Regions from separate parts of the Streptomyces sp. NPDC087440 genome, predicted to be linked through region 2. Evidence: riboswitches for the same ligand, from Rfam matches in the RefSeq annotation. Region 2 holds a riboswitch; each other region holds the start of a gene.

The links. Region 2 has a riboswitch for cobalamin ahead of ACIO3O_RS04470 (hypothetical protein). Riboswitches for the same ligand answer to the same signal wherever they lie in the genome.
Positions count from the first base shown of each region.
Region 1: linked by a shared signal. The riboswitch ahead of ACIO3O_RS12020 (ribonucleoside-diphosphate reductase subunit alpha) and the one ahead of ACIO3O_RS04470 (hypothetical protein) in region 2 are both predicted to bind cobalamin.
Region 3: linked by a shared signal. The riboswitch ahead of ACIO3O_RS02615 (FecCD family ABC transporter permease) and the one ahead of ACIO3O_RS04470 (hypothetical protein) in region 2 are both predicted to bind cobalamin.
Region 4: linked by a shared signal. The riboswitch ahead of ACIO3O_RS18275 (ABC transporter substrate-binding protein) and the one ahead of ACIO3O_RS04470 (hypothetical protein) in region 2 are both predicted to bind cobalamin.

Region 1 is NZ_JBIUXN010000004.1:204,855-212,129, reverse strand. Features, by position in the region: gene ACIO3O_RS12030 (Scr1 family TA system antitoxin-like transcriptional regulator) at 1-585, opposite strand, end outside; gene ACIO3O_RS12025 (ribonucleotide-diphosphate reductase subunit beta) at 716-1,732, opposite strand; gene ACIO3O_RS12020 (ribonucleoside-diphosphate reductase subunit alpha) at 1,732-4,131, opposite strand; cobalamin riboswitch at 4,274-4,415, opposite strand; gene ACIO3O_RS12015 (GNAT family N-acetyltransferase) at 4,498-4,998, opposite strand; gene ACIO3O_RS12010 (YbdD/YjiX family protein) at 5,100-5,345, opposite strand; gene ACIO3O_RS12005 (carbon starvation CstA family protein) at 5,342-7,275, opposite strand, start outside.
Region 2 is NZ_JBIUXN010000001.1:982,719-989,993, forward strand. Features, by position in the region: gene ACIO3O_RS04455 (energy-coupling factor transporter transmembrane component T) at 1-191, opposite strand, end outside; gene ACIO3O_RS04460 (hypothetical protein) at 196-1,251, opposite strand; gene ACIO3O_RS04465 (prenyltransferase/squalene oxidase repeat-containing protein) at 1,527-4,538, opposite strand; cobalamin riboswitch at 4,715-4,856, opposite strand; cobalamin riboswitch at 4,890-5,017, shown strand; gene ACIO3O_RS04470 (hypothetical protein) at 5,126-6,595, shown strand; gene ACIO3O_RS04475 (glycosyl hydrolase family 18 protein) at 6,677-7,275, opposite strand, start outside.
Region 3 is NZ_JBIUXN010000001.1:595,202-602,476, forward strand. Features, by position in the region: gene ACIO3O_RS02600 (SulP family inorganic anion transporter) at 1-452, opposite strand, end outside; gene ACIO3O_RS02605 (carbonic anhydrase) at 516-1,172, opposite strand; gene ACIO3O_RS02610 (M4 family metallopeptidase) at 1,601-4,414, shown strand; cobalamin riboswitch at 4,508-4,669, shown strand; gene ACIO3O_RS02615 (FecCD family ABC transporter permease) at 4,772-5,881, shown strand; gene ACIO3O_RS02620 (ABC transporter ATP-binding protein) at 5,881-6,660, shown strand; gene ACIO3O_RS02625 (ABC transporter substrate-binding protein) at 6,676-7,275, shown strand, end outside.
Region 4 is NZ_JBIUXN010000008.1:118,463-125,737, reverse strand. Features, by position in the region: gene ACIO3O_RS18285 (ABC transporter ATP-binding protein) at 1-724, opposite strand, end outside; gene ACIO3O_RS18280 (FecCD family ABC transporter permease) at 922-1,968, opposite strand; gene ACIO3O_RS18275 (ABC transporter substrate-binding protein) at 1,978-2,967, opposite strand; cobalamin riboswitch at 3,006-3,157, opposite strand; gene ACIO3O_RS18270 (Mov34/MPN/PAD-1 family protein) at 3,382-3,798, opposite strand; gene ACIO3O_RS18265 (amino acid permease) at 3,870-5,339, opposite strand; gene ACIO3O_RS18260 (DUF2017 domain-containing protein) at 5,722-6,321, opposite strand; gene clpS (ATP-dependent Clp protease adapter ClpS) at 6,321-6,635, opposite strand; gene ACIO3O_RS18250 (nicotinate phosphoribosyltransferase) at 6,727-7,275, shown strand, end outside.

The DNA of each region.
Region 1 (7,275 bases), on a different contig from region 2:
GTCCCGCTCCCCCAACTCGATGACATGCCTCAACTGCTCCGCCATGACAGCGGGTCCACCATGAGGACGACGCAGTGCGGCCTCGTCCAGCAGCGCGGTCATGTGGGGCAACAGGGGATCTTCCAGAATGTGCGCCCGCTCCAGCCGCGCAGTGACCGCCTCTTCGAGCTTCTCCTTGCTCTTGACGGGGAAGTAGGCGCGGAACACCGCCCGCATGTACCCCTCGGTCTGCAACAGGCCCGGGATCAGGGTGAGCCCGAACTCCCGGATCATGCAGGCCTGGGACTCCAACTCCCGTGCCGCCTCGAAGTGCTTGGCGACCTTCCGCTTCTTCGCGTCCGGAAGGAATCGTACGAACACCCCTCCCGTCTGGAGGATTTCGTCCAGGCGGCGTGCGTCGTTCAGCGAGGGAATGCGCCTCCCCGCCTCGATGTGCGCGATATGGCTTTGGGTCATGAAGGCCCGTGCGGCCAGCTCTTCCTGAGTGAGCCCCGCCTTTTCGCGGCGGGCCCTCAGCTCCCCTCCGTACGGGGTGGTGGCCTTGCGGGGCTGGGGCCTGGGCAGCGAAGAGGGGTCTGGTTGCATCTCAACTCCCTTGCAGGGGCGACGGGTTGCCCCCGCAAGATACGCCGAGGGCCCCCTCCCCGTAGGCGGAACGGATGCGTTCCACCCCATCCGGCGAGGGGGCCCTCAAGCGTGCGTACCGCAGTACGGCCTAGAAGTCGTCGTCGAAACCGACGGTGCCCTCGACGGCCACCTGGTACGCGGAGACCCGGCGCTCGAAGAAGTTCGTCAGCTCCTGGACGCCCTGGAGCTCCATGAAGGAGAACGGGTTGGAGGACCCGTACACCTTCGGGAAGCCGAGACGCTCCAGGCGCTGGTCGGCGACGCACTCCAGGTACTCGCGCATGGACTCGGTGTTCATGCCCGGCAGGCCCTCGCCGCACAGGTCGCGGCCGAACTGCAGCTCAGCGGCGACCGCTTCCTTCAGCATGTCGGTGACCTGCTGCTGGAGCTCGTCGTCGAAGAGCTCGGGCTCCTCCTTGCGGACGGTGTCCACGACCTCGAACGCGAAGTTCATGTGCATGGTCTCGTCACGGAACACCCAGTTCGTCCCCGTTGCGAGACCGTGCAGCAGGCCCCGCGAGCGGAACCAGTACACGTACGCGAAGGCGCCGTAGAAGAACAGGCCCTCGATGCACGCCGCGAAGCAGATCAGGTTGAGCAGGAAGCGGCGGCGGTCGGCCTTCGTCTCCAGGCGGTCGATCTTCTCGACCGAGTCCATCCACTTGAAGCAGAACTGCGCCTTCTCGCGGATGGAGGGGATCTCCTCGACCGCGTCGAAGGCCGCGGCGCGGTCCTCCGGGTCGGGGAGGTAGGTGTCCAGGAGCGTCAAGTAGAACTGGACGTGGACGGCTTCCTCGAAGAGCTGGCGGGAGAGGTAGAGCCGCGCCTCGGGGGAGTTGATGTGCTTGTAGAGCGTGAGCACCAGGTTGTTGGAGACGATCGAGTCGCCGGTCGCGAAGAAAGCGACGAGGCGGCCGATCATGTGCTGCTCGCCCGGGGTCAGCTTCGCGAGGTCCGCGACGTCCGAGTGGAGGTCGACCTCCTCGACGGTCCAGGTGTTCTTGATCGCGTCCCGGTAGCGCTCGTAGAAGTCCGGGTAGCGCATCGGGCGGAGGGTCAGCTCGAAGCCCGGGTCGAGGAGGTTCTTTTCGCTGTTGGTGCTCATTACTGGCAGGCCTCGCAGGACTCGGGGTTCTCAAGGGAGCAGGCGAGCGCTTCGGCGTCCGATACGTCCGTCACCTGCTGGGCGGGGAGGGTGGTGGGGGCCGGGGCCGCGGCGGACGCCTGCGAGCCGGCGGCGCGGGCGATCCGGGTGGCCGGGCGCGAGCGCAGGTAGTACGTCGTCTTCAGGCCCTTCTTCCAGGCGTACGCGTACATCGAGCTGAGCTTGCCGATGGTGGGCGTTTCCAGGAAGAGGTTGAGGGACTGGGACTGGTCGAGGTACGGGGTGCGGGCCGCCGCCATGTCGATCAGGCCGCGCTGCGGGATCTCCCAGGCGGTGCGGTAGAGGTCGCGGACCTCCTGCGGGATCCAGTTGAAGCCCTGGACCGAACCGGACGCGTCGCGCAGTGCCTCGCGGGTCTGGGCGTCCCAGACGCCGAGCTCCTTGAGGTCGCGCACCAGGTACGAGTTGACCTGGAGGAACTCGCCGGAGAGCGTCTCGCGCTTGAAGAGGTTGGAGACCTGCGGCTCGATGCACTCGTACACGCCCGCGATCGAGGCGATCGTGGCGGTCGGCGCGATGGCGAGGAGGAGCGAGTTGCGCATGCCGGTCTTGGCGACGCGGGCGCGCAGGGCGTCCCAGCGCTCCGGCCAGGTGGGCGTGACGCCGTAGTGGTCGGGGTGCAGGACGCCGCGCGCGGCGCGGGTCTTGTCCCAGGCGGGGAAGGTGCCCGCGCGCTCGGCGAGGTCGCAGGAGGCCTCGTACGCGGCGAGCATGATGCGCTCGGCGATACGAGTGGAGAGTGCGGCCGCCTCCGGGGAGTCGAACGGCAGCTTCAGCTTGAAGAAGACGTCCTGGAGGCCCATCGCGCCCAGGCCCACCGGGCGCCACGTGGAGTTGGACTTCCCGGCCTGCTCGGTCGGGTAGAAGTTGATGTCCACGACGCGGTCGAGGAAGGTGACGGCCGTGTGGACCGTCTTGTCCAGGCGGTCCCAGTCGATCTCGCCGCTGTCGAGGACGAAGGCGCCCATGTTGACCGAGCCGAGGTTGCAGACGGCCGTTTCGCCGTCGTTGGTGACCTCGAGGATCTCGGTGCACAGGTTGGAGGAGTGGACCGTGTGGCCGGGCTCCGCCGTCTGGTTGGCGGTGCGGTTGGAGGCGTCCTTGAACGTCATCCAGCCGTTGCCGGTCTGCGCGAGGGTGCGCATCATGCGGCCGTACAGCTCGCGGGCCGACATGGACTTCTTGGCGAGACCGGCGGCCTCCGCCTTGCGGTAGGCGGCGTCGAAGTCGTCGCCCCACAGGTCCACCAGCTCGGGGACGTCGGCGGGGGAGAAGAGGGACCACTGGCCGTCCTGGTCCACGCGGCGCATGAACTCGTCCGGGATCCAGTGGGCGAGGTTCAGGTTGTGGGTGCGGCGGGCGTCCTCGCCCGTGTTGTCGCGGAGCTCCAGGAACTCCTCGATGTCCGCGTGCCAGGTCTCCAGGTAGACCGCTGCGGCGCCCTTGCGGCGGCCGCCCTGGTTGACGGCCGCGACGGAGGCGTCGAGCGTCTTCAGGAACGGGACGATGCCGTTGGAGTGGCCGTTGGTGCCGCGGATCAGGGAGCCTCGGGCGCGGATGCGCGAGTACGAGAGGCCGATGCCGCCCGCGTGCTTGGAGAGGCGCGCGACCTGGTGGTAGCGGTCGTAGATGGAGTCCAGCTCGTCGAGAGGGGAGTCGAGGAGGTAGCAGGACGACATCTGCGGGTGGCGGGTGCCGGAGTTGAAGAGCGTCGGCGAGGACGGGAGGTAGTCCAGGCGGCTCATCAGCTGGTAGAGCGAGGCGACCTCGGCGAGAGCCCGCTCGCTGTCGTCCTCGGCCAGACCGGAGGCCACGCGCAGCATGAAGTGCTGCGGGGTCTCGATCACCTGGCGGGTGATGGGGTGGCGCAGGAGGTACCGGCTGTAGACCGTGCGCAGGCCGAAGTACTCGAAGCGGTTGTCGCCGTCGAGGTCGATCAGCTCGTCCAGCGCCGCCGCGTGCTTGGCGACGAAGTCGGCCGTGCGGTCCGCGATGAGCCCTTCGCGGTGACCGACGGAGACGGACTCGGAGAAGCAGCCCACACCCTGGGTGGCGGCTTCGTCCCGGATCGTCCGGGCGAGGAGGCGCGCGGCGAGGCGCGAGTAGGCGGGGTCCTCGGAGATGAGACCGGCGGCGGCCTCGGTGGCGAGCTCCCGGAGCTCGGCGGCGTCCGAGCGCGCGTTGCGCCCACGCAGGGCGGCGGCGGCGACCCGGCCGGGGTCGGTGTCGGTCAGGTCGGCGGTCAGGTCGGTCAGGGTGCGCAGCAGCGCGGTCCCGGGGGCGTCCTGACTGTCCTGACTCTGCTCGGCGATGGCCGGATCGACTGGCGCGATGGTCACGTGGGGGCTCTCCCTCGCTCGGCGCGGGGCCACGGGGAGGAGCGGGGGCGCGCGAGCACACGGCAGCCCGGAAAAGGGCGCACGTCGCCTGGCGTCCACCGGCCCATCCTCGGGGCCCGGACGTATCGGTATCCGGTTCGGTCGAGCCGGATGAGCCGTCGGCAGGTCCTCGGACTTGGCGGTGCGCAAATGCGCACATGACACACCGTTGCGGGACAGTTCCGGATTCTCACCGGATTCCCCTGCGGCGACAGCGAGGACGAGCATACATGTGGTGGGTGCCCGTTGGGGAACCCACCACATGTTGTGTCGCGTGGCGTAACACTTCACCGGCGGAAGCAGGCCGGAGGGCCCCGTGCATAGGGGCTAAAGCCCCAATTCGTACGTCAGCAGGCCCAGTCCGGGCAGCGGTTCCCAGTCCTTCTCGGGCGTTCGTACGAAGCCCAGACGCTCGTAGATCCGGTGCGCGCCGAGCATCGTCGGCTGGGTCGACATCACCAGCCGTACGACGCCTTCCTCGGCCCGTGCGCGGTCGATGCAGGCCCGTACGAGTGCCCCGCCCACGCCGAGGCCCCGCGCCGCGTGCGCGACCGCGAGCATGCGGAATTCGGCCTCGCCGGCGACGGCGATGTCCTGGAGGGGGCTGCCCTGGGGAGCATAGGTGACGGTGCCCAGCACCGTCCCGTCGGCGTCCACGGCGACCAGCAGCTCGGCCTTCTCGGCGCGGGAGGCGGCGTCGCGCAGGACCGGCAGGTAGGTGTCCTGCGCGCCGTGGGAGAGGAGGCCGTCGTCCAGGTAGGCGTGGGCGGTGATCTCGCCCACAGCGGTGTATTCGGCGGGTTCCGCGATGCGGATGCGCATGTCCATGCCCGGCAGTGTGCAACGGCGACGGCCCGGTGTCCCACCCCGTATCGAGGGGCGGGACACCGGGCCGTACGACAGCCGGCCGGACCGGCTCAGCAGCAGGCTCAGCAGCAGCGGAAGCCCTCGCGCGGGTCGCCCTCGCGGGCGTCGGTGCGGCTGCGCTCGAAGGCGCGGCGGGACATGACCGGGGCGTTCGGGTCGTGCGAGCGGGCGTGGGCGACGTAACGGTCGTACGTCGCCTCGCCCGTCAGCTCGCGCACGAACCACCGCAGCCGGGACAGCCGGTGCCGCCATGCTGCCGCGCTGCGCAGGGCTCCCGTGCTCACGTGCCGCAGTGCCCCGGTGCTCATACCGTGCTCTCCTCCTTCAGCGGGCGGCCGTCCGGGCCGAGGCCCGCGGCGGCCAGCTCGGCCTTCTCCTCCTTGGTGGCGAACAGCGAGGCCGGGGCGACGATCTTCGACTTCACGTACGCCGTCTCGCTGAGGGTGACCGCCGCCGGGTGGCGGATCGCCTTCAGGCAGGCGCGGCAGGCCTCGAAGAGGACGACCACGATCAGTACGGCGAAGAGGATCGAAAGGACGCCGTCCACCGTGGAGTTGGTGACGATGGTCTCCATCTGCTCCCGGTTCTTGGCGAGTCCGACCTTGTCGAGGCCCTTGTCGAGAGCGGTCTGGTAGACGTCGCGCTGGGCGAAGAAGCCGACCTTGGGGTCGTCGGAGAAGATCTTCTGCCAGCTCGCGGTGAGCGTGACCGCGACGTCCCACAGCAGCGGAACGGCCGTCACCCAGGCGTACTTGAGGCGTCCGGACTTGATCAGCAGCGTGGTGCAGACGGCGAGCGCGACGGCCGCGAGGAGCTGGTTGGCGATGCCGAACAGCGGGAAGAGCTGGTTGATGCCGCCCAGCGGGTCGTGCACGCCGACCCACAGGAAGTAGCCCCAGGCGATGACGACGATGGCGCTGGCGATCCAGACGCCGGGCTTCCAGCTGACGTTCTTGAACGGCTTGTAGACGTTGCCCAGCATGTCCTGGAGCATGAACCGGCCGACCCGGGTGCCCGCGTCGAGCGTCGTCAGGATGAACAGCGCCTCGAACATGATGGCGAAGTGGTACCAGAACGCCTTCATCGCGGCCCCGCCGAAGGCCGCCGAGAAGATCTCGGAGAGGCCGAGCGCGAAGGTCGGCGCGCCACCCGTACGGTGCAGCAGGCTGGCCTCCTCGACGTCCTTGGCGGCCTGCGCCAGGGCGTCGGGGGAGATGGTGAAGCCGAGGTTCCCGACCGCCTGGGACGCGGCCTGCACGGTGTCGCCGACCACGCCCGCGGGCGCGTTGACCGCGAAGTACAGGCCCGGGTCGATGATGCAGGCGGCGATCAGCGCCATGATCGCGACGAACGACTCGACCAGCATGGAGCCGTAGCCGATCGTCCGGATCTGCGTCTCCTTCTGGATCATCTTCGGGGTGGTGCCCGAGGAGATGAGGGAGTGGAAGCCGGAGAGCGCGCCGCACGCGATGGTGATGAAGACGAACGGGAAGAGCGAGCCCGCGAAGACGGGACCCGTCCCGCTGGTGGCGAACTTGGTGATGCCGTCCATCTTCAGCGTCGGCAGCGCGATCAGCACGCCCACCGCGAGCAGCCCTATCGTGCCGACCTTCATGAAGGTGGAGAGGTAGTCGCGCGGGGCGAGCAGCAGCCACACCGGGAGGACCGAGGCGAGGAAGCCGTAGACCACCATCCAGATGACCAGCGTGCCCGGCTCCAGCGTGAAGGTCTCCGCCCACGAGGACTCCGCGACCCAGCCGCCCGCGACGATGGCGAGCAGCAGCAGCGCGACGCCGATCAGGGAGACCTCGGTGACCCGGCCCGGGCGCAGGATGCGCAGGTAGATGCCCATGAAGAGGGCGATCGGGATGGTCATGCCGATGGAGAAGACGCCCCAGGGGGACTCGGCCAGCGCGTTCACGATGATCAGGGCGAGCACCGCGAGCAGGATGATCATGATCGCGAACACGGCGATGAGCGCCGCCGCGCCGCCGACCGCGCCGATCTCGTCCCGCGCGATCTGGCCGAGCGAACGGCCGTTGCGGCGGGTGGAGAAGAACAGCGTGACCATGTCCTGGACCGCGCCCGCGAAGATCACGCCCGCGACGATCCAGATCGTGCCCGGCAGATAGCCCATCTGGGCCGCCAGCACGGGCCCGACCAGCGGACCCGCGCCCGCGATGGCCGCGAAGTGGTGCCCGAACAGGACGCGCCGGTCGGTGGGGTGGAAGTCCACGC
Region 2 (7,275 bases):
GTGACGACGTACCCGAGGACCGCGAGGACGAGGAAGAGCAGCAGCGGGTTGTTGGTGCGGCTCACCGCGGTGGCCAGGGCGAGCGCCCAGATCCACCAGGCGACGGGGTGCAGCGTGCGGGGGAGGCGGCGGCCGCCGGTGTCGCGCGGGGCCGGGGCCTGGACCCGCACGTCGGGGAGGGTGCGTGACACCGTGCTACCCCGACTCGGACGTACGGCGGCGGCGCTTGGCGGTGAACACCGCGCCGCCCGCGATCAGCAGCACCAGCGCGCCGGTGCCGACGGCGGGCAGGTAGGAGCCCACGTCGTACGCGGCCTCGGCGGCCGGAGGCGCGTCGGCGATCTTCGGCCCGGAGGCCTTGACGAGGCCCGCTGCGGAGGGGGTCGGGGTGGGTGCGACGGTGGCTGACGGGGTGGAGGGGGTGGGTACCGCCGAGGTCGCGGGCGGCGAACTCGGCGATGGGGACGGCTGGTTGGGCTGTTCCTGTACGGGATTCGGGGCCGCACGGCGTACCGGGGGAGCGGCGGCGGGCGGCGGGGTGTAGTCGGCCGGGGGATTCACCGGGGCCGGGCCGGTGTTCACGTTCGGCGGCAGGGGTTTGGCGGTGCGGGTGTCCTTCGGGACGGGCCTGTTGCTGGTGGGGCGGGTGTTCTTGGCGCGGAGCTGGTCGGGGGTGACCTTGGGGCGGCCCTGGGTGCCCTCGATGTTGGTGCCGCCGAAGATCCACAGGTCGACGCTGCCGGGGCGCGGCTTGTAGAGCATGGCGCCGAGCTGGCTGTACTCCCAGGTGTTCTGGCCCGGGTTGGCGTGCCAGTACGACCAGTAGGCGGAGGCGGGCGGTGTCAGCACGCAGTCGTCCTGCTCCGGGGGCGGGAACTGCTTGCCGCCCCGGTACCCGCTGTAGCCGATGCGGCAGATGAACGCGGGGCCGTCGTGCCCGGTGCCGGTGGTGGCCCAGCCGCCCTGGTTGAGCAGTTCGTAGCCGGTGGTCGGGGTGGTGCCGCAGGACCGGTAGATCGGCCCGCCCCACCGGCTGAAGTCCACGGCGAGGACGGCTCCGGAGGAGGTGGTGCACTGGCTCATGGGCTGGGGGAGGGCGTGCGCGGGGGCGGCGGTGGAGAGGAGGGCGGCGAGGGTGAGGGCGAGGGCGGAGAGGGTGCGGGTGGTGGTCACGGCGAGGGGGGTGCGGGTGGTGGTTGTGGTGCGGGAGGTGTGAGGGGTGGTGTGGACTCCATCGGTGGTGCCGGGCATGCGGGGGGAGCGGGTGGGTGTCGCGGGGCGTGTGGTGGTGCCGGGCGTGCTGGGGGTGCGGGTGGGTGTCACGGTGCGTGTGGTGGTGCCGGGCGCGCGGGAGGTGCGGGTGGATGTCGCGGTGCGTGTGGTGGTGCCGGGCGCGCGGGAGGTGCGGGTGGGGGGCACGGTGCGTGTGGTGGTGCCGGGTGTGCGGCGGGAGCGCCTCACGTTCGCCAGGATGCCGGTGAGGCGCGTGAGCACGCGGGTCGTCCTTCGGGCGGTTCGGGCGGTACTCACTGGTCGCCTCCGGTCAGGGTCGATGCGGCCGGGGCCGGGTCGGCCGAGGGTGCGCCGATCGCTGCCGTACGGCGTCTGCGGGCGGTGGCGGTGACGGCCCAGCCGACCGCGACCAGGAGGGCCGCTGCGGCCGCGACGCCGGTGATCTGCGCGCCGGTGGAGGCGAGGGGGCCGCCGGTGGTTCCGGTTCCGGCCAGGGCGCCCGCGGTCACGATGCCGCCGGTCGTGGTGGCGGCGGTCGTGCCGGTGGTGGTCGTGCCGGTCGTGGTGCCGGTCCCCGCGTCCGCCGCGCCGGGCGAGCCCGTGTCCGTACCGGCGCTGGTGTCCACGATGCCGCCGGTCTCGCCGGATGCCTCGCCGGGGGTGACGATGCCGCCCGTGGCGGTGCCTGCGGAGTCGCCGCCGGTGGAGTCGGTGCCGCCGGTGCCGCCGGTGGAGGCCGTACCACCGGTCGTGACTCCGCCCGTCGGGCCCGCCGACGTTCCCGTGGACGTCCCGCCGTTCGTCTGCCCCGGCGGCTGCGGCTTCGTGCCCGTCAGGTCCCGCTCCAGCCGGGCGAAGGAGATGCCGGTCGTGCCGCCCACCGCCTGCGTGGATGCCCTCAGGTCCGAACCCTTCTGGCCCTCCTTCGCCACGTTGAACCCGCCGTCCGCGTTCTGCTGCCCCGCCAGGAACTTCCGCGCCTTCGCGATCTGCGCCGCGTACTTCGGCGCGTCCAGGGACAGCCCCTGCACCGCCAGTGCCGCCGAGTTCACCGAGTTGCCCGCCGCGCCCGGGAAGCCACCGTCTGCGAGCTGCTGCCCGGCGATCCACCCAAGTGCCTTGTTGACAGCGGACTTTGACGGTGCGTCACCCACCAGGTCCAGTGCCATCGCGGCCATCGCCGTCGAGTCCACGTCCGAGTCGCCCGTCGCCGGAACCAGGCTCGGCCACGCCCCCGACGCGTGCTGGAGGCTCGCCAGGTACGCGATCGGCTCCCGTGCCGCCGCCTTCTCGCCCGCCCGCAGCTGCGCCATGATGCCCAGCGACTGCGAGAAGACGGAGGGGGCGTACGAGTAGGCCCCCTTGGCCGCGCAACCGGCGTCCGGTGCCTTGCTCGGCCCCGCGCACACCGCCTTGCCCAGCGCCGCGATCAGGTCCTGCCCGCCGAAGGCCCGCGGGTCGCGGCCCACCGACTGGGCGAGCAGCGCCGTCTTGCCGATCGAACCGCCGCCCGCGTACTTCGTACCAACAGCCGTCCAGTCGTGGACCGTTCGGCCCGCCGCGTCCTTGCCGCCCCGGTCCAGGAAGTCCACGATCCCGCGCAGCTTCGCGTTGTCCAGGCCGGTCGCGGCGAGTGCGTACGCGCCGTCGATGGTCAGCCCGAAGTCGGCCCGCCCGCTGACCGGGTCCGCGGCGTAGTACGCGCCGCGCACCAGGTTCGCCGGAGCGGTCAGATAGCCCACGCCCTTCTTCAGGTCCGGGCCCTCGCCCGCCGGCGGGTCGACCGGCGGTACGACCACCGGCGGGGCGGCCTTCTCGGGCAGCGTCTCCAGGCTCGTGCCCCGCGCCGCGAACACCGCGTGCACGGTCGGGTAGATCTCGGAGGTGGTGCCGCCGTCGAACCCCAGCCCCCCGTCGGTGAGTTGCTGCCGCGACACCCAGGCCAGCGCCGCGTCCGCGTACGCCGTGTCGCCGAGCGCGCGCAGCGCCTGCGCCGCGACCACCGTCGAGAACGGGCTGCCCTCGGTCATGCCGGTACCGGCCGGGAAGCCGCCGTCGCGCAGCTGGGTCTTCTTCAGGTACGACCGGGCCTTGGCCAGCGCCTGGTCCTGGCCGCCGACCGCGTGCAGCGCCAGCACCACCTGCCCGGTGGTCCACGGCTCCGGCTCGCAGTTCTGGCCGGGGAGGATCAGGACGCTGGTGAAGCCGCCGTTGTCGCACTGGACGTCCAGGAGCCGCTTCACCGCGTCGGCGGGCGGGGTGAGCCCGGCACGCCGCACGGCGAGCACGCCGAGCGCCTGCCCGTCGCTGTACCCGGCGTTCGGGAAGTCGCCCCTGGCGGAGCAGCCGGGCGTCGGGGTGCCGGAGTCCGGACCCGCTGTGCAGAGATGTTTCACCAGGTCACCGGCGAGGTCGTGCCCGGCGAAGGCGCGCGGGTCGCCGCCGGTGGCGGTCGCGAGGAGCGCGAGGCGGGCGGCGGCGTTCGTCTCGGGGGCCTGGTCCTTGCCCGCCGGATACGCGTACCCGTCGGCGTTCTTGACCAGGAACGCGGTGACCTTGGCGAGGTCCGCCGACTTGGCGTCGACCGCGGCCAGCGCGAGGGCGATCTCGGTCGTGAACCACGGGTTCGGGTCCGTCGCCCCCTCCTCGACGACCCGTTCGCCGTCGGTGAGCCTGCTCTTCAGCCACGTCACGGCCTTCGCCGGGTCCACCGCGCCGGGCGGAACGGTCGGCGCGGGCGGGTCGGCGGGGTCCGGGGGAGTGGTCCCGCCGCCCTTCGCCCGGACCTCGTCGGGGGTGAAGGAGGGCTGCCCCTTCGTGCCGCCGATGTCGGTGCCGCCGAACACCCACGCCTCGACGTCACCGGGCTGCGGCTTGCGGGCCATCGCCCCCCACTGGCTGTACGTCCACTTCTGCTGCCCCTGGGAGGCGTGCCAGTACGACCAGTAGCCGGTGGCCTGCGGGGTGACGACGCACGGCTCCTGCTCGGGGGTCGGGTACTGCTTCCCGGCGTCGTTGGTGCCGTGGCCGAGGCGGCAGACGAAGGCGGGCCCGTCCTTCTTGGTGCCCGCCGTGCTGAACCCGGCCGCGTGCAACAGGTCGTAACCCGTCGTCAGTTCCACCCCGCAGCCCCGGACGACCTTGCCCTTCCAGGGCCGGAAGTCGACCACGACGACCGCGCCGGTCGTGGCCGTGCACTTCTCGACCGGGTCGGCGGCGGCGGGTGACGACGTGCCGGTCACGAAGGCTGCACCGCCGACGACGAACACGAGCGCCGCGAGCACGGCGGACAGGAAGCCCGTCACGGGCCGATGCCCCAACAGGGCATGCCTGTACCCGAGTTCACGTCTCTGCTGCTCTGCGGTCCCCACTGCGGCCCCTCGTGTCGGCCGAGCGGGTGCATGCGTGGCGAAAGCGGCCGCACCGGGCACGGAATCGCCAGGGGGAAGCCGGTCGAACCACGCCGTAGTCCGCGACGGCGTCTCGTTCATGACTCAGCGGCAGGCATTCCGGCTCATCCGCCGCGCGAGGGCGACGGATCTACGGTTGCGGGTCAGCGCCGGAATTCGACCGGCTTCCCCTGCTGGGCTGAGCGAATAGCAGCCGGAGTGAAGCACGGCCGCCGTGCGCACGTCAAGGTTCCTTGAAACGTGTGGAGTTCGTGTAACGTCCTGCCCCGCCACGTGGGGGAACCCGGTGCGAATCCGGGGCTGACGCGCAGCGGTGTGGGGCGGCGGAAGGCCTGCCCCGAGCCCGAATGCCCAGGCGGCAGGCCCTATTTCCCGAAGCCGTACCACGCGATCCGGACGGCGGTCGAAGCCCCCGAGGCGCCGTTCCGCGCGCCGTTACGAGGCTGTGCCCGACCGGCGTCCCCCACCCCAGGAGCCCGGCCATGTCCCGTACGTCACACTCCACCGCCCCGCGCGCCACCGCATCCGGCACCTCCCGTACGCCTTCGCCCCGCAGACGTACCGCCCTCGTCGTCCCCCTCGCCGCCCTCGGCGCGTTCGTGCTCACCGTGGGGTCGGCGTCCGCCACCGCGACGCCCGCGCAGATCGGGACCTCCAAGACCAACGGTGTCGGGTACCTCAAGTCCCTTCAGGCGGCGGACGGTTCGTACGCGGGATCGGGGCTCTCCAACGAGTGGGCGTTCAGCGCCTTCGCCGCCGCCGGTACGGCTGCCGTCGACGTCACCCCCGGCGGTGACGCCACCAAGAACGCCCGCACCGTGTACCGCAACCTCCTCGCCACCCCCGGCTGGCCGTCCGCGACCCCCGTCGTCACCGACTACGAGCGCGGCACCCTCAACGCGTACGCGGCGGGCATCGACCCGGCCCGCGTCTCCGCCTCCCGCAACCTGATCGCCGACGTCTACGCCCACTGGCAGACCGCCCAGCCCGGCTACTTCGGCACCCCGAGCCTCTACAACGGCACCGTCTTCGCCGCCCTCGCCCTCGGCGGCGCGAAGACCCAGGCGGGCGGTGCGCGCATACCCCAGGCGCTCACGGACGCGCTGGTCACCCGTATCCGCGCCAACCAGCACAACGACGGCGGCTGGACCTTCAGCAAGGCCGAGGGCGACCCGACCGCCCTCAACTCCCCGGGCGACATCGACATGACCGGCGCCTCGATGGCCGCCCTGTGCGTGTCCGGCGTACCGAACACCGACCCGGACATCCTCCAGGCCAAGGCCTTCCTCAAGGCGAAACTGGTCAACAACAGCGGCGCCTTCAACTCCCTGTACGGCATCAACACCGACTCCAACGGCTGGGCCGTCTCCGGCCTCAACGCCTGCGGCATCAACCCGCAGACCGGCGACTTCCGCACCCCGCTCGGCAAGACCCCGGTCGACTTCCTGATCTCCCAGCAGTTCAACCCGGGCGGCGGCTTCAAGTACCTCCCGACCGACACCGCCCCGCAGGCGTACGCCTCCATCGACGGCCTGCGCGCCGTCGCGGGCGGCGGCTTCACCGCCGCCCCGCCGACCCCGGTCACGGCGGGCGCACCGCAGTGGGTGGCCGCCTCCGGCTTCACCGCCGGTACGCCGACGAAGCTCGCCCTGAGCGTCGACGACGGTACGGGCAACCTCAAGGTCTGCTCCGTCGCCTTCACCCCGTCCGGTACGACGGCCACGCTCGGCGACCTCCTGACGGCGGCCGGAACCGCCGCAGCCCCGGCCGGCTGCGTGACCTCCGTGACCCCGGCCACCGGCGCGTCCGGCCCGGTCACCGCCCTCAACGGCAAGGCCAACAGCGGCTCCCAGACCTGGAAGGTCAGCACCGACGGCTCCGCCTTCACCGCCGCCGACCGCGCCACCCCGCTCCAGGTGGGTGACACGGTCGCCCTGCGCTGGGGCGCCTGACCGCAGCCGAAGGCACCCGGCGGGGTGGGAGCCCGCCGGGTGCCGCTCAAGATGGACAACTCACCTACGGGGTCAGCGTGTTCAGCACGCCCCGAGGTCCTGCCACACCCCCCACTCCCCGGTCGTCCCCGGCTCCTCGCCGGTCGTCCACCACTTGGCCTTCCAGGTGTGGCCCTTGTGGGAGACCTGCTGGCCGCCGGTGTAGACCGTCGCCTTCGCCCACGGGGCGGCCGTGCACTGGGGAGTGCCGCCGGTGACGGTCAGGACGTACGGCGTGGAGTGCAGGGCCGACGGGCTGGTGCCGGTGATGTTGAGGGTGTACGTGCCCGAGACGGTGGCCGCCGTGGTGTTCACGGTCAGCGTCGAGGAGCCGCCCGCGGTCACCGAGGCGGGGCTGAGGGTGGCGGTGACGCCCGCGGGTGCGCCGCTGACGCTCAGCGCGACCGTCTTGGCCTGCCCCTTCGTCACGGCGGTCTTCACCGTCGACGTGGTCGAACTCCCCGCCGTCACCGACCCGTTGGCGGGTGTCGCGGTCAGCGAGAAGTCGTCGGCGGGGGTCGTCGTACCGCTGGTGAACGGCGCGAAGATGTGCGTGAAGTCCCAGGTGTTCTGGGGGATCGAGGAGCAGCTGTCACCGGCGGGCGCGCCGGGGCAACTGCCGTTGTCCCGCTGGAGGGCCC
Region 3 (7,275 bases), 390 kb from region 2:
AGGGGTTGGTCGGCCCCGGTCATGCTGTAGAGCTGGCCGAGGATGAGGACGAGGCCGATGCCGGCCAGCATGCCCTGGACGACGGACACGGAGATGGCGCGGAACCAGCGCCCGCACTTCAGCAGCCCGAGCCCGATCTGGAGCACGCCGGTGAGCAGCACGATCGCACCGAGCATGCCGAGCCCGAACTCCCGTACCGCTTCGAAGACGAGCACGGTGAGCCCGGCGGCCGGGCCGCTGACCTGGAGGGCGCTGCCCGGCAGCAGGCCGACGACGAGACCGCCGACGATGCCGGTGACGAGGCCGAGTTCGGCGGGGACGCCGGAGGCGACCGCCACGCCGACGCACAGCGGCAGGGCGACCAGGAAGACGACGAGTGAGGCGAGGAGGTCCTGTCGGAGGACGCCTGGTTCACGCAGGGCGCGATAGGGCGCGCGGAAGGAGGTGGTCAGGGTGGACTTCACGGTGGGGGTCCTGTCGTGAGATGCGGGCCGGACGTCGGTGCTCGGCCGTTCTCACAGCGGGACGAACGCGGGTCGCACGCCCGCGGGTCGAAGGTCGCCGCCGGCACCGGATTCGTCGCCGCTCGGGCGGTGGGCCGTCACGGTCCCCGTGTGGACCTCGTAGTACCAGGCGTGCAGGGTCAGCGAGCCGTCGGCGATCCGCTCGGCTATGCACGGGTAGGCCCGCAGCCGCTCGACTTGCGCGAGGACGTGCGCCTGTACGGCTTCGGCGACGTCGGGGGTGGCGGGGGCGGCGGTGCGCACGGCGCCGCGCGGGTCGACGGAGTGCTCCAGCCAGTCGCGTACGGCGGGTACGGAGGACAGGTCCTCGCGGCGCACGAGCGCGCCGACGGCTCCGCAGTGCGAGTGCCCGCAGACGACGACGTCGCGGACGCCGAGCACGCTCACCGCGTACTCGATGGTGGCGGCCTCCCCCTGCGGGAGAGGGGCCCGGTATTCCGGTACGACGTTGCCCGCCGTACGGAGTTCGAAGAGCTCGCCCGGACGGGCCCCGGTGATGAGGGCGGGTACGACGCGCGAGTCGGAGCAGGTGATGAACAGGGCTTCGGGCGACTGCCCGGCGCGCAGGGCCTCGAAGGCCGCTGCGTTCCGCGGGTCCGCGACATGGGTGGCGGCGAAGGAACGGGCGTTGTCGATCAGTGACTTCATGGTGGCCTGCCTCCTGCGTCCCTGCCGTGGGGGGCGGACGCGGTGTGGTCGGGTCGATGGTCTTTCGGGAAACAGCCTTCAGGGCTCCCGTGACTCTCACTTTGCCATCACATTAACCTTTGATGACAGAGCGTTTTCCTGCCAAATTTTGAGTAAATACCGCCCCTGAACTGGGAGTTGGTCAAGTTCTCAAGCTTTGGGCAATGTTCGATCAGGAGTTTTGGCGAGAAAGCGAGCACATTCCGCTTACTTTCAGGCCGACCGCCAAATGACCGGTATCCCGCCTCCCGGAAATCGAACAGCGGACGGCTGGAAGTCGACTCCCGCCACCCCCGCACCATTGATCGACCGAGGCCCCAACCGCTTCGATGTCCCCTGCCGGACCGCGAGCCGCCGCCCGGCGACCGACGAGGGGGAACGAGAAACCAGTGAGCCACTCACGAAGAACCGCACCCGCAGGTGCGTCCCGAAGACACCGGATATCCGGCGCGGCCGCGCTGCTCGGCGTCGCCGCACTCACCCTGACCGCCCCGGGCACCGCCCACGCCGCCCCCGACCCCACGCCCGCCACCGGTGACGTCACCCCCGGCCAGGGCACCTCCACCCCCGCGCTGGTGCGCGGCATCCGCGAGGCCGCGCCCGGCACGGGCAGCGCGCCGGACGCGGCCCGGACGTATCTGAGCCGGAAGCGCGACCGCTACCGGATCGCCGACGCGACACGCGACCTGGCCCCGGCGGGCGGCACCCAGACCGCCGGGGGCCAGGAGACCGTACGGCTCCAGCAGCAGCACCGGGGTGTGCCGGTGCTGGGCGGCCAGTACGTCGTACGGATGGAACGCGCGGGCGGCGAGCGGGTCGTCACCGGCACCTCGGGCAAGTACTTCACGGGACTGACCGCGAGCACGACGCCGCAGGTCGACGCCGCGCTGGCGGTCGAACGCGCGGTGGACGCGACCCGCACCCGGCTCACCGACCGGAAGTTCTCCGACGAGGACCCCGTCCTTGAGGGCACCGCACGCGGCCTGGTCGTCCTCCCCCAGGGCCCGGGCGTCCTCACGCACCACGTCACGGTGCGCGGCACCGACCCCGCGAGCGGCGAACCCGTACTGAGCGAGGTGTACGTCGATGCGCGCGCCGGGTATCCGGTGCTCCAGTACAGCGGTATCAAGACGTTCACCGCACCGCGCGCGACGGAGGGGAAACCGCCGCTCCAGGCCACGAAGGGCAGCGGCACCAAGCTGGACGGCAAGCCCGTCACCCTCGACGTCGACCACGACGAGACGCGCGGCCTGTACGTCCTGCGCGACCGCACCCGCCTCCCCCAGGACGACGGCTACAACCGCACCCTGTCCACCTGGGACGCCCGCGGCACGTGGGCGAGCGACGTGTCCGGGCGCTGGCCCGAGGGCATCCAGGAGTTCTCCTCCCCCACCCCCGCCTTCGGCACGGACGCCACCGAGGCAGGCGCGGTCGACGCGCACTGGGGAGCGGCCCGCGTCTTCGACTACTTCAAGGACAAGCACGGCCGCGACAGCCTCGACGGCCGGGGCATGACCATCAACTCCCTGGTCGGGATCAGCAGTTACGGCATGCCGTACGTGAACGCCTTCTGGGACGGCCAGAAGATGGTCTACGGCATCGGCGACGAGGAGTACCTCCCGCTGTCGGCCGGGCTGGACGTCGTCGGGCACGAGATGACGCACGCCGTCGTCGAGACCTCCGCGAACCTGGTCTACGCGGGCCAGTCCGGCGCGATGAACGAGGCGATCGCGGACTACTTCGGCAACGCGATCGAGACCGCCGCGTACGACGTCCCCATGTCCGACCCCGACTCAGGCCTGGTCGGCGACCGCCTGTGCCGCACCAAGGGCCCGCGCGACTGCGCCCTGCGCGACCTGGGCGACGGCCGCACCACGGCCGGCTCCTTCGTCGGCGTCGGGTACGCCAACGACAACGGCGGTGTCCACCTCAACTCCACGATCTTCGGCGGCGCCCTGTGGGACGCCCGCAAGGAACTGGGCGCGGACCTCGCCGACCGCATCGTCTACAAGGCCCTGACGCAGTACCTCACCCCGATCGACGGCTTCACCGAGGGCCGCGCGGCCGTGCTGGCGGCGGCGAAGGACCTCCAGGTCACGGCCGCCCAGCAGAAGGCGCTCGCCCGTGCCTTCACCGCGCACGGCATCGTGCCCGGCTGGGAGCAGGCGCTCGGCATCGACTCCGAGAAGCTGTTCGGCCGCATCCACACCGCCGACACGAACCTCGGCGCGGGCGGCGGCTGGTGGGCGGCGTCGAAGTCGAACGAGGCGGGCTCGGAACCGTACTCCGTGTGGGCCGGACGGGTGGACGGCAAGGGCGAGAAGCGCCTGATGAGCCCCAACGACGGCCGCTATCACGTCAATCCGGCCACCGACGGGAAGACGGTGGTCTGGCAGGCGGTGGGCCCCGGCGGCACAGAGGTGCTGTCCCGGCCGATCGCCGGGGGCGTGATCAAGAAGCTGTGGGAGGGCAGGGCCACCGGCAGCTCCCTCGACGTCGACGGCGACCTGGTCGCGTTCGACTTCTACAACCACGGCGGCCGGATGGGCGTGAAGTACCTGAGCCTGAAGGACCCGTCGAAGATCGAGTCCATCGGCGGCGGCACCTACCACCGCGCGCACGGCTCCTCGGCGAGCAACGGCAAGGTGGCCTACCAGGAGCGGCGGCGGGTCGCCCTCACGGAGACTGCTCCGCGCGCCGCCGAATACTCCCTCGCCACACGCCTCCTCACCGTCGCGACCGGCGAGAACACCGTCGTCCGCGAGAACCCGAGCGGCACCAGCCTCGGCCCGACCGCCCTCAACGGCACACACCTCTTCTGGCTGCTGGACGACGGCTCGGCGGAGGGAAGGACGACCCTGCGCCGCTCCGACCTCGCGGGCGCGAACATCGTCGACCTCAGCCCGCAGACCGGGCCGAACGCCCTGAACATGTACGACCTGACGGTCTCGGCGGACACCGTGACGGTCGGCACGTACGTCCCCGACACCGCGATACGGAACGAGTCGACCGGCAAGCTCCACCAGTTCGCGGCCTCGGGCGCGCCGGACGCCCCGGGGACGTACAAGGGCCGTGTCTCCTGCAACCGGGGCGAGCAGATCGCCGCGGCGGCGGTGTCCGGTGCCCAGGTCGTCTGGCTGGACGCGACGACGGGGACGCCGGACGTGGTGACGCGGAAGACGCCGAGGGGGCGTTGCGGCTGATCCTGTACGGCACCCTGTCGCCCGGACCTCCCCGGTCCGGGCGGGAGGCCCCCGGGCCGGGCCGCGAACCAGCGGGGGCCCGAGGTCGCAGCCCCCGGCATCAAGGCCCTCCGTCCACCCCTTAAGCTGCAGGAACTCCGCGGGGGAAGCCGGTCGAAGTCCGGCGCTGACCCGCAACGGTAGGCGGACCCACTGGCTTTGTAGGTGCCACAGGTCCCGCGAGCCCGATCACCCGCGGAGCGAACTGCACGAGTCAATTCGCCGTGGACTGCGAAAGACGCTGCGCCGGGCGTCCCGCACTCCCGGTCCGCTTCGGTCGCCGCAGCCGTGCGGCCCGAGGCGAAAGCGATCCTGCCCGTGGCCACGCCCACCGACCGCCGCCCCGTCACGCCCTCCGCGGCGGCCCGCACCACGTCCGGCCCCGCGCCGCCCCGGCGGCTGCCCCTCGCCCTTCTCGTCCCCGCCCTCCTCGCCGCCGTCGTCCTCTCCCTGGTCTGCGGCGCGGGCCTCGGCGCGTCCGGTCTGACCTGGGCGGAAGTCCTGCGCTACCTCTGGGCGGGGCTGAGCGGCGGCTCCATATCCCCGGACGAGGTCCCCGCGTACACGATCGTCTGGGAGCTGCGTTTCCCGCGCGCCGTCCTCGCCGCCGTCGTCGGCGCGGGCCTGTCCGCGATCGGCATCGCCGTGCAGGCCATGGTCCGCAACGCCCTGGCCGACCCGTTCGTCCTGGGCATCTCCTCGGGCGCGGCCGTCGGCGCGAACGCCGTCCTGCTCTTCGGCGCGCTCGGTGCACTGGGGGTGTGGGCGCTGTCGGCGGCCGCGTTCGTCTCCGCGCTCGCCGCGATGACCCTCGTGTACGTCGTCGCGCGCACCCCGCGCGGGCTCACGCCGCTGCGCCTGGTCCTGACCGGCACCGCCATGTACTACGGCTTCTCGGCCATCACCACCTTCATGGTGTTCGCCGCCGAACGCGGCGAGGCGGCCCGTTCCGCCATGATGTGGCTGCTGGGCAGCCTGGGCGGCGCGAGCTGGGCCTCGGTGCCGATCGCGGCGGGTGCCGTGCTCGCCGGTCTGGCCCATCTCGCCTGGTCGGCGCGCCGGTTGAACGCCCTCGCGATGGGCGACGAGACCGCCGCCGCGCTCGGGGTCGACGCGGGCCGGTTTCGTAAAGAACTGTTCGTCGTGTGCGCGGCCGTGACCGGTGCGGTGGTCGCGGTGAGCGGGGCGATCGGCTTCGTGGGGCTGATGGTTCCGCATGCGGTACGGATGCTGGTGGGCGCCGATCATCGCCGCCTCCTCGCGGTGGCCCCGCTGCTGGGCGCGCTGCTGCTGATCTGGGTCGACGTGCTGTCCCGTACCGTCCTCGCGCCCGTCGAACTGCCGGTCGGCGTGCTGACGGCGGCCGTCGGAGTCCCCTGTTTCGTCCTCCTCATGCGGCGCAAGTCCTACAGCTTCGGGGGTGCGTGATGCGTATCGACGTCACCGGCCTGTCCGTCGAGATCGCCGGTGCGCGGCTGGTCTCGGACATCACCCTGCACGCCGCCACCGGCCAACTCGTCGGCCTGATCGGCCCGAACGGCAGCGGCAAGTCCACCCTCCTGCGCACCGTCTACCGCGCCCTGCGCCCGAGCTCCGGCACCGTCCTCCTCGACGGCGACGACCTGTACGGCATGAGCGCGCGGGAGAGCGCGCGCCGCCTGGCCGCGCTCCCCCAGGAGGCCTCCACGGAGTTCGACTTCACGGTGGCCGAGGTCGTCGCGATGGGCCGCGTCCCGCACCAGCGCGCGATGGCCCGCACCTCGGACGAGGACCGCGACACCTGTGCCACGGCCCTCGCCCAGGTGGGTGCCTCCCACCTGTCCGACCGGGGCTACCTCACCCTCTCCGGCGGCGAGAAACAGCGCGTCCTGATCGCCCGCGCGCTCGCCCAGCAGCCGCGCGCCCTGATCCTCGACGAGCCCACGAACCACCTCGACATCGCCCAGCAGTTGGAAGTCCTCGCCCTGGTGCGCGGCAGCGGCCTGACCGTCCTCACCGCGCTCCACGACCTGAACCTCGCCGCCCTGCACTGCGATCTGCTGTACGTCATCGAGTCCGGCCGCATCGTCGCCTCCGGCCCGCCGCACGACGTGCTGACCCCGGAACTCCTCGCGGACGTATTCGGCGTACGGGCCCACCGCGTCCGGCACCCGGAGACCGGCGCGGTGCAGCTCCTCTTCGACCGCCTCCTGCCCACCCCTTCCTAAGGACCCCCGCACCTCATGCGCACCCGCACCCTCACCCTCCCCTTCGCCGCGCTGCTCCTGACCTCCCTCACCGCCTGCGGCGCGCAGGTCACCGATGACGCCAAGCCCGCCGCGAAGCCGTCCGGCGACGCCCATTACCCCGTCACCATCACCAACTGCGGCGAGAAGCAGGCGTACCCGAAGGCCCCGCAGCGCGTGGTCACGAACGACGTCGGCATCACCGAGATCATGTTCGCGCTCGGCCTGGAGAAGCACATGGCGGGCTTCGTGATGCCGGACGACAAGGGCGACCTGACCTCCGTCCCCTGGAAGGACGGCTACGCAAAGACGAAGTGGCTCTCCAAGAAGCAGATCAACAAGGAGATGGCCCTCGACGCCCGCGCCGACCTGGTCTTCGCCGGCTGGAACTACGGCTTCAACGAGGGCGAGGGCTTCACGCCCGCCGACCTGAAGAAGGTCGGCATCGGCTCCTACCTCCTGAGCGAGTCCTGCCGGAACGGCGTCGGCGCGCAGTCGCGCGGGGTGATGCCGCCGCTGGACGCCCTCTACGCCGACCTGCGCAACCTGGGCCGCGTCTTCGCGGTCGAGGACCGGGCGGAGGCCCTGATCACGAAG
Region 4 (7,275 bases), on a different contig from region 2:
GCACGCTGACCTCGGCGTTCACCCCGTAGACCCGCTTGAGGAGGTCGGGGGTGAGGACCTCTTCGGGGGTGCCGTCGGCGACGATGCGGCCGGCGTCGAGGACGTAGAGGCGGTCGCAGTAGTAGGCGGCGAGGTTGAGGTCGTGCAGGGCCAGGAGGTTGGTGGTCCCCAGGTCGCGGACCAGGCTGAGCACTTCGAGCTGGTAGCGGATGTCGAGGTGGTTGGTCGGCTCGTCCAGCACCACGAGGGCGGGCTCCTGGACCAACGCCCGTGCCACGAGGGCGCGTTGACGCTCGCCGCCGGAGAGGGAGGGAAAGGCCCGGTCGGCGAGGGCGCCGATCCCGACCCGGTCGAGGGCTTCCCGTACGTGCTCCTGGTCGGCGGCGGTGTCGGCCTCCCAGAACTTCTTGTGCGGGGAGCGGCCCATGGCGACGACCTCGCGGACGGTCAGCTCGAACACCGCCTGCCCGTCCTGCGGGACGGTGGCGAGCCGCTGGGCACGCTTCTTGGCGCCCATGGCGTGCAGGTCCTCGCCGTCGAGGAGGGCGCGGCCGTGGGTGGGGGCGAGGGTGCCGTACACGCACCGCAGGAGGGTGGTCTTGCCGCTCCCGTTGGGCCCGACGAGCCCGACGGTCTCACCGGGCCCGGCCTCGATGTCGACGGAGTCGACGAGGTGCCGCCCGTCGATGCCGTACGAGAGTCCTTCGGTACGGAGGTGACTCATGGGTCTCCCTTTCTTCGGGGGGGCAATACACGGGCGTGGGGCTGTGTCGATGTGCGGCTCCGCCGCGCGGGCGCGACCAGCCACGAAGCATCCGCAGTGAACCGTTCACAGCCGCGCGGCGAGCGCTTGAGGGAAGGGGCGGAGAGGGGAGATCCCCCGCCGGAGGCGGCCTGAACAGCAACCCACCCCCAGCGAGATCACGAGGGCGCCCCCTCCGGCCTCCGCCGCAACAGCCACAGGAAGAACGGCCCGCCGATCAGCGCGGTGAGGATGCCCACCGGAATGTCCTGCGGCTCGGCAATGACCCGCGCCCCCAGGTCCGCCAGGACCAGGAAGGCCGCCCCGGCAAGCGCCACGACCGGCAGCAGCGTCCGGTGCGAAGCCCCCACCAGCATCCGCGCCGCATGCGGCACCAGCAGCCCGATGAACCCGATCGCCCCCGACACGGACACCAACACCCCGGTGACCAGCGACGTCAGCACAAAGACCCCCGCCCGGAACCGCGAGGTGTCGAGCCCGAGGACGGTCGCCCCCTCCTCCCCCACCAGCATCAGGTCCAGCGGCCGCGCCAGCGCGATGAGCAGCACCGTCCCCGCCGCCAGCACCACCGCGGGCAGCAGCAACATGTCCCACCGCGCGCTCCCGAGCCCGCCCAGCGTCCAGTACATGGCCTCCTGGAAGTGCTCCCGCTTCGCGGAGGTCACCATGACCAGGCTGGTCAGCGCCGACAGGATGTACGCGACGGCGACCCCCGCCAGCACCAGCCGGGTCCCGGTCATCTGCCCGCCCCGCCGGGCCAGCGTGTAAACGAGGACGAGGGCGAGGAGCGACCCCGCGAAGGCCCCGGCGGGCATGGTCACGGTCGTCGCGAGCCCCAGCCCGCTGCCGATCCCGAAGACGATGACCAGCACGACACCGGCGGACGCCCCCGACGAGATCCCGAGCAGGTACGGGTCGGCGAGCGGATTGCGTACGAGCGCCTGGAGGACCGTGCCGACCACGGCCAGCCCCGCCCCGACGATCGCGCCGAGCAACACGCGTGGCATGCGCACGTCCAGGACGATCGTACGGAAGGGACTGGGGTCGGCCTGCCCGGTGACGATCTCGACGACCTGCCCGGTGGGGATGCGGACCTGCCCGAGGGCCAGCCCCGCGATCATCGCCGCCGCGAGGGCGACGGCGAGGACCGTGAGGACGAGGGTGTAGCGGAGCGGCCCGCGGGCGGGCGGCGTCTTGCAGCTCACGGCCGGCTGCTACTTCTTGAGCTCGGGGTGGAGCTGGAGGGCGAGCCGTTCGATGGCGGCGGGGGCGCGGACGCCGACGAGGATCTCGGAGAGCGGCATCACGGCGAACTTCTTGTTCTTGATCGCGGGTACGTCCTTCAGCGCGGGGTCGTCAAGCAGCCGCTTCTTCTTCTGCTCGACGGTCGTCGACCCGTAGTCGATGATCATGATGACGTCGGGCTTGCGGGTGACGACCTGCTCCCACGAGGCGTCGGTGAAGGACTTGGGGATGTCGGCCATGACGTTCTTGCCACCGGCGCGGGTGATCATCTCGTTGGCCATGCCCTTGCCGCCGGCGGTCGAGGCGGTCTTGTCGCCGCTGTCGTACGCGAAGACGCTGACCGGCTTGACGCCCTTGAGCTGCGCCGCCGTCCCGTCGATGGTCTTCTTCGCCTCGGCGACCCACGCGTCGGCGCGCTCGCCGACCCCGAAGGTGCGGCCGGTCTCGGAGATCTCGCGGTAGATGTCGTCCACCGCGCTCGATCCCTCGGTGCAGTACTCGATGTTCAGCCGGGACTCGATGCCGGACTTCTTGAGGTCCTCGCGGCTGCGGCCCTGCTTGGGGTCGAAGGCGGAGGCGTAACCGCCGTAGACGAAGTCGGGGTTGGCTGCGAGGAGCTTCTCCTTGGAGGGGTACTCCTTGGCCACGACCGGGATCGCGTCGTACTCCTTCGCGTACTTCGGGAGGACCTTGTCGTCGAGGTAGGCGGTGCCGGTGACGGACGTGGCCAGGCCCAGCTCCAGGAGGACCTCGGTGGCGTGCTGGTTCATCGGCAGGGCGCGCTCGGGGGCCTTGGTGAAGGTGGTCTTCACGCCGCAGTTCTCGACGGTGTACGGGAAGCCCTTGGCGGCCTTGGCCTGCGGGCTCTTCTCGCTGGGCCGGTCGCTGCCGCAGGCGGTGAGGGGAAGCAGGGTCGCTGCTGCGGCGGCTATGGCGAGCGCGCGGCGGAATGCGGGCATGGCGGTGGGGCCTCCTCCGGGGATACCTCGTCCCCTGGTGCGGATGAGAGGCGGCAGGTCAGTTCCTGGCTCCCGGACGCGGGGGTGCGCGTCCGGTCACAGTGGCGGGACCGTGCCGGAATCTCACCGGCTTCCTGGGTCCTGCCGCCCAGTTCGCGCACAGTGTCTCACCTGGGGGGATGCAGGGGTGCGGGGGATGTGGGCCGGGGGTGGTCCGGCCGGTACGTACCGGGCCGCCGCCCCGGGGCCGAGCTGTGCCTGCGGCGCCTGCCCCAGCCCCGCCCCTTCACCTGAACTCGCGAGGCTGTGGGGGGTGGGTTGCGGTCACTGACGGGGCTACGCCCCTCGCCCCCTGCACGGGCTGCGCCCGCGCGTCCTCAAACGCCGGACGGGCTGAAGTGCCCCGCACAGGACCTACCCGACCACCTCGACCGGCTCCTCCGTGATGACCCCGTCCACGATCCGGTACGACCGGAACTGGAACTCCCCGAGCCCGTCGGTGTCGGCGGTGGACACCAAGACGTAGTGCGCCCCGGGCTCATTCGCATACGTCACATCCGTCCGCGACGGATACGCCTCGGTCGCCGTGTGCGAGTGGTACACGATCACCGGCTCCTCGTCCCGGTCGTCCATCTCCCGGTACAGCTTCAGCAGATCCCCCGAGTCGAACTCGTAGAACGTGGGAGAGCGGGCAGCGTTCAGCATCGGGACGAAGCGCTCGGGACGCCCCGACCCCTCCGGGCCCGCGACCACGCCGCATGCCTCGTCGGGGTGGTCGGCCCGCGCGTGGGCCACGATCTGGTCGTAAAGCGTCCGGGAAATGGTCAGCATGCGAGCCAGGATAAGCAAAGGACCCCGCCCGTACCGAGGGATGGTACGGACAGGGCCACATCGCGAGACGGCTACTTCTTCGCGGCGAACTTCTCCGGGTTCCGGGCCTTCATGACCAGGTAGGAGACGCCCAGCAGCAGCGCCCAGAACGGCGCGCAGTACAGCGAGATCCGGGCGTCCTTGTCGATGCCCATCAGCACGATGACCATGAAGATGAACGCCAGCGCGAACCAGCTGGTCCACGGCGCACCCGGCGCCCGGAAGGACGACTTCGGCAGCAGGCCCGCGTCCGACATCCTCCGGTACTTGATCTGCGAGCAGAGGATCATGATCCAGGCCCACATGCCGGAGATGGTGGCGAAGGAGACGACGTAGTTGAACGCTTCGCCCGGCCACTGGTAGTTGATCCACACGCCGACCAGCATCAGGGCGGCGGAGAAGGACGTACCGGCCAGCGGCAGCCCGCGCGCGGTCAGCTTGGTGAAGAACTTCGGGGCCTGGCCGTTGAGCGCCAGGTCGCGCAGCATGCGGCCCGTCGAGTACATGCCCGAGTTGCAGGAGGACAGGGCCGCCGTCAGGACGACGAAGTTGACGATCGCGGCGCCGACGCCGAGGCCCATCTTCTCGAAGGCCGCGACGAACGGGGAGATCCCGGGCTGGAAGTGCGTCCACGGCACGACCGACAGGATCATGATCAGTGCGCCGACGTAGAAGACGGCGATGCGCCACGGCACGGTGTTGATGGCCTTCGGCAGGACCGTCTTCGGGTCCTTGGACTCTCCGGCCGTGACACCGACCAGCTCGACCGCCAGGAACGCGAACATCACCATCTGGAGCGTCATCAGCGTCGAGCCGATGCCCTTGGGGAAGAACCCGCCCTCGGACCACAGGAGGGAGACGGACGCGGTGTCACCGGCGTCCGAGAAACCGATCGTCAGGATGCCGGCGCAGATCAGGATCATGCCGATGATGGCCGTCACCTTGACCATCGAGAACCAGAACTCCAGCTCGCCGAAGAGCTTGACGGAGATCAGGTTCGCACCGAAGAGGACGACGGTGAAGATCAGGGCGAAGACCCATTGGGGCTGGTTGATCCAGCCGGTGGCGTCCTTCGTCCAGTACTGCATGTACTCGGAGGCGGCGGTGACCTCGGTGATGCCGGTGACGACCCAGAAGAGCCAGTACGTCCAGCCGGTCACGAACCCGAAGAAGGGGCCGAGGAACTCACGGGCGTACTCCGAGAAGGAGCCCGACACCGGGCGGTACATGAGCAGCTCGCCGAGCGCCCGCATGATGAAGAAGATGACCAGGCCCGCGATGGCGTACGCGAGGATCAGGCTGGGTCCCGCCTTGGAGATGCCCTTGCCCGCGCCGAGGAAGAGGCCCGTTCCGATGGCGCCGCCGATGGCGATCATCTGGATCTGGCGGGCGCCGAGTCCTCGCTGGTAGCCCTCGCCCGAGCCGTCGTCGCTCGTGCCTGCGGCCGTGCCTGCGGCCTCACTGCCGTCGCCGTGCTTCTTGTCGACCTGCACTGAGGTCATGATCGTGCGCCTTTCTCCATGCGATCCGGCCGTTCTCGCAAGCGGTGCGCGGCTCGGATCGACTGTGACGATCCTTCGTCGGGGCGTGTGCCCCCGGATGTGGATGGAGTGCATCGCCGGGTTCGACCGGCGTCAGCGCCCCCACGGGACAGGGGTGGCGTCCGTGGGTGGTCGTGCAGATCTATCACGGCCGCCGGGGTGATCGATCAGGGGTTTGTGCCCTATTGCACAGGGAAAAGCAGACAAAACTCCCCTGTGACGGCAAAGCGTCCAGGGGAGTTTGACCCAACCGTTATTCGGATTTGAGCGTCCGCTGAGCGAACATCCTGTTTCCAGGGACTGAGACAGGGGCTGAGACAAGGACGGAGACGCCGCTAAGGCATCACGGCATCAGCGTCTCGACGAGTGTCTCCTGCATCCCGCCCAGCCAGAGGTACGCCATGACCATCGGCTTGCGCGGGTCCTCGTCGGGGAGCCGGTACAGCTCCTCGCCCTCGTCCTCCTCGGTGATGTCGAGCCGGGAGGCGATGGTGAGCCGCAGGTCGTTGAGGGTGCCCAGCCAGCGGCGGGACTCCTCGGGGGTCAGTTTCAGTACGACGCCGGGCTCGCCGTCGCCCGCGGCCGAGGCCAGCGCGTCCAGGTTCCGTACGACGGACAGGGCGTCCTCGCGCTTGCGGGTGCGCAGGTCGTTCTCGGTGAAGCGGCGGAACTCGGCGGAGGCGGCCCGCGCCTCGTCGTCGGGCTCGCTGCGCGGATCGACGTACGCCTCGGGGAAGAGACGGGCCAGCGCCGGGTCGGCGGGGGCCTCGCTGGGGCCCTCGGCGAAGAGCGCGGCGAGCGGGTCGGCGCCCTCGACGGGCTCGTCGCCGGGGCCGATCAGCTCCAGGAGCTGGACCGCGAGGGAGCGCAGGATGGAGGTCTCGACGGTGTCCAGGGCGATGGCCGCGCCGCCGCCGGGGACCGCCTCGAAGTAGCCCGCCATCAGGTGCGGTCCTGGGAGAGGGTCGCCCACAGTCCGTACCCGTGCATCGCCTGCACGTCGCGTTCCATCTCCTCGCGGCTGCCCGCCGAGACGACCGCGCGCCCCTTGTGGTGGACGTCGAGCATCAGCTTCTTCGCCTTCTCCTTGGAATACCCGAAGTACGTCTGGAAGACGTACGACACATAACTCATCAGGTTGACCGGGTCGTTGTGGACCAGGGTCACCCAGGGGGTGTCCGGCTCGGGGACGAGGAACGTCTCCTCGGCCGACTCGGGGCGTTCGATCTCTACGGGGGCGACACTCACCCGTCCCATGCTGCCACCGCACCGGGGTCGTCGCACAAACGGCCCCACATCCGCCCTTAGATTTCGTCACTCTGACGAGATCGGGGGTAGCATCCGTCGTATGAACACAGCGGATCTCGGGCTGCCGGTGGATGTTCCCTCGACGGCTCTCTTCACCGACCAGTACGAGCTGACCATGCTCCAGGCGGCCCTGCGCGCGGGCACCGCCGACCGCCGCTCCGTCTTCGAGGTCTTCACCCGCAGGCTCCCCTCCGGCCGCCGCTACGGCGTCGTCGCCGGTACGGGCCGGGTCCTGGACGCCGTGGAGAACTTCCGCTTCGACGCGGACGTGATCGCCTTCCTGCGCGAGCAGAAGATCGTCGACGAGCCGACGCTGGAGTGGCTGGCCTCCTACCGCTTCGGCGGGGACATCTGGGGCTACCCGGAGGGCGAGGTGTACTTCCCGGGCTCGCCGATCCTGCGCGTCGAGGGCAGCTTCGCCGAGTGCGTGCTGCTGGAGACGGTCATCCTGTCGATCCTCAACCACGACTCGGCGATCGCCGCCGCGGCCTCCCGAATGTCCGCATCGGCGGGCGGCCGGCCGCTGATCGAGATGGGCGCCCGCCGCACCCACGAGCTGTCCGCCGTGGCCTCGGCCCGTGCCGCGTAC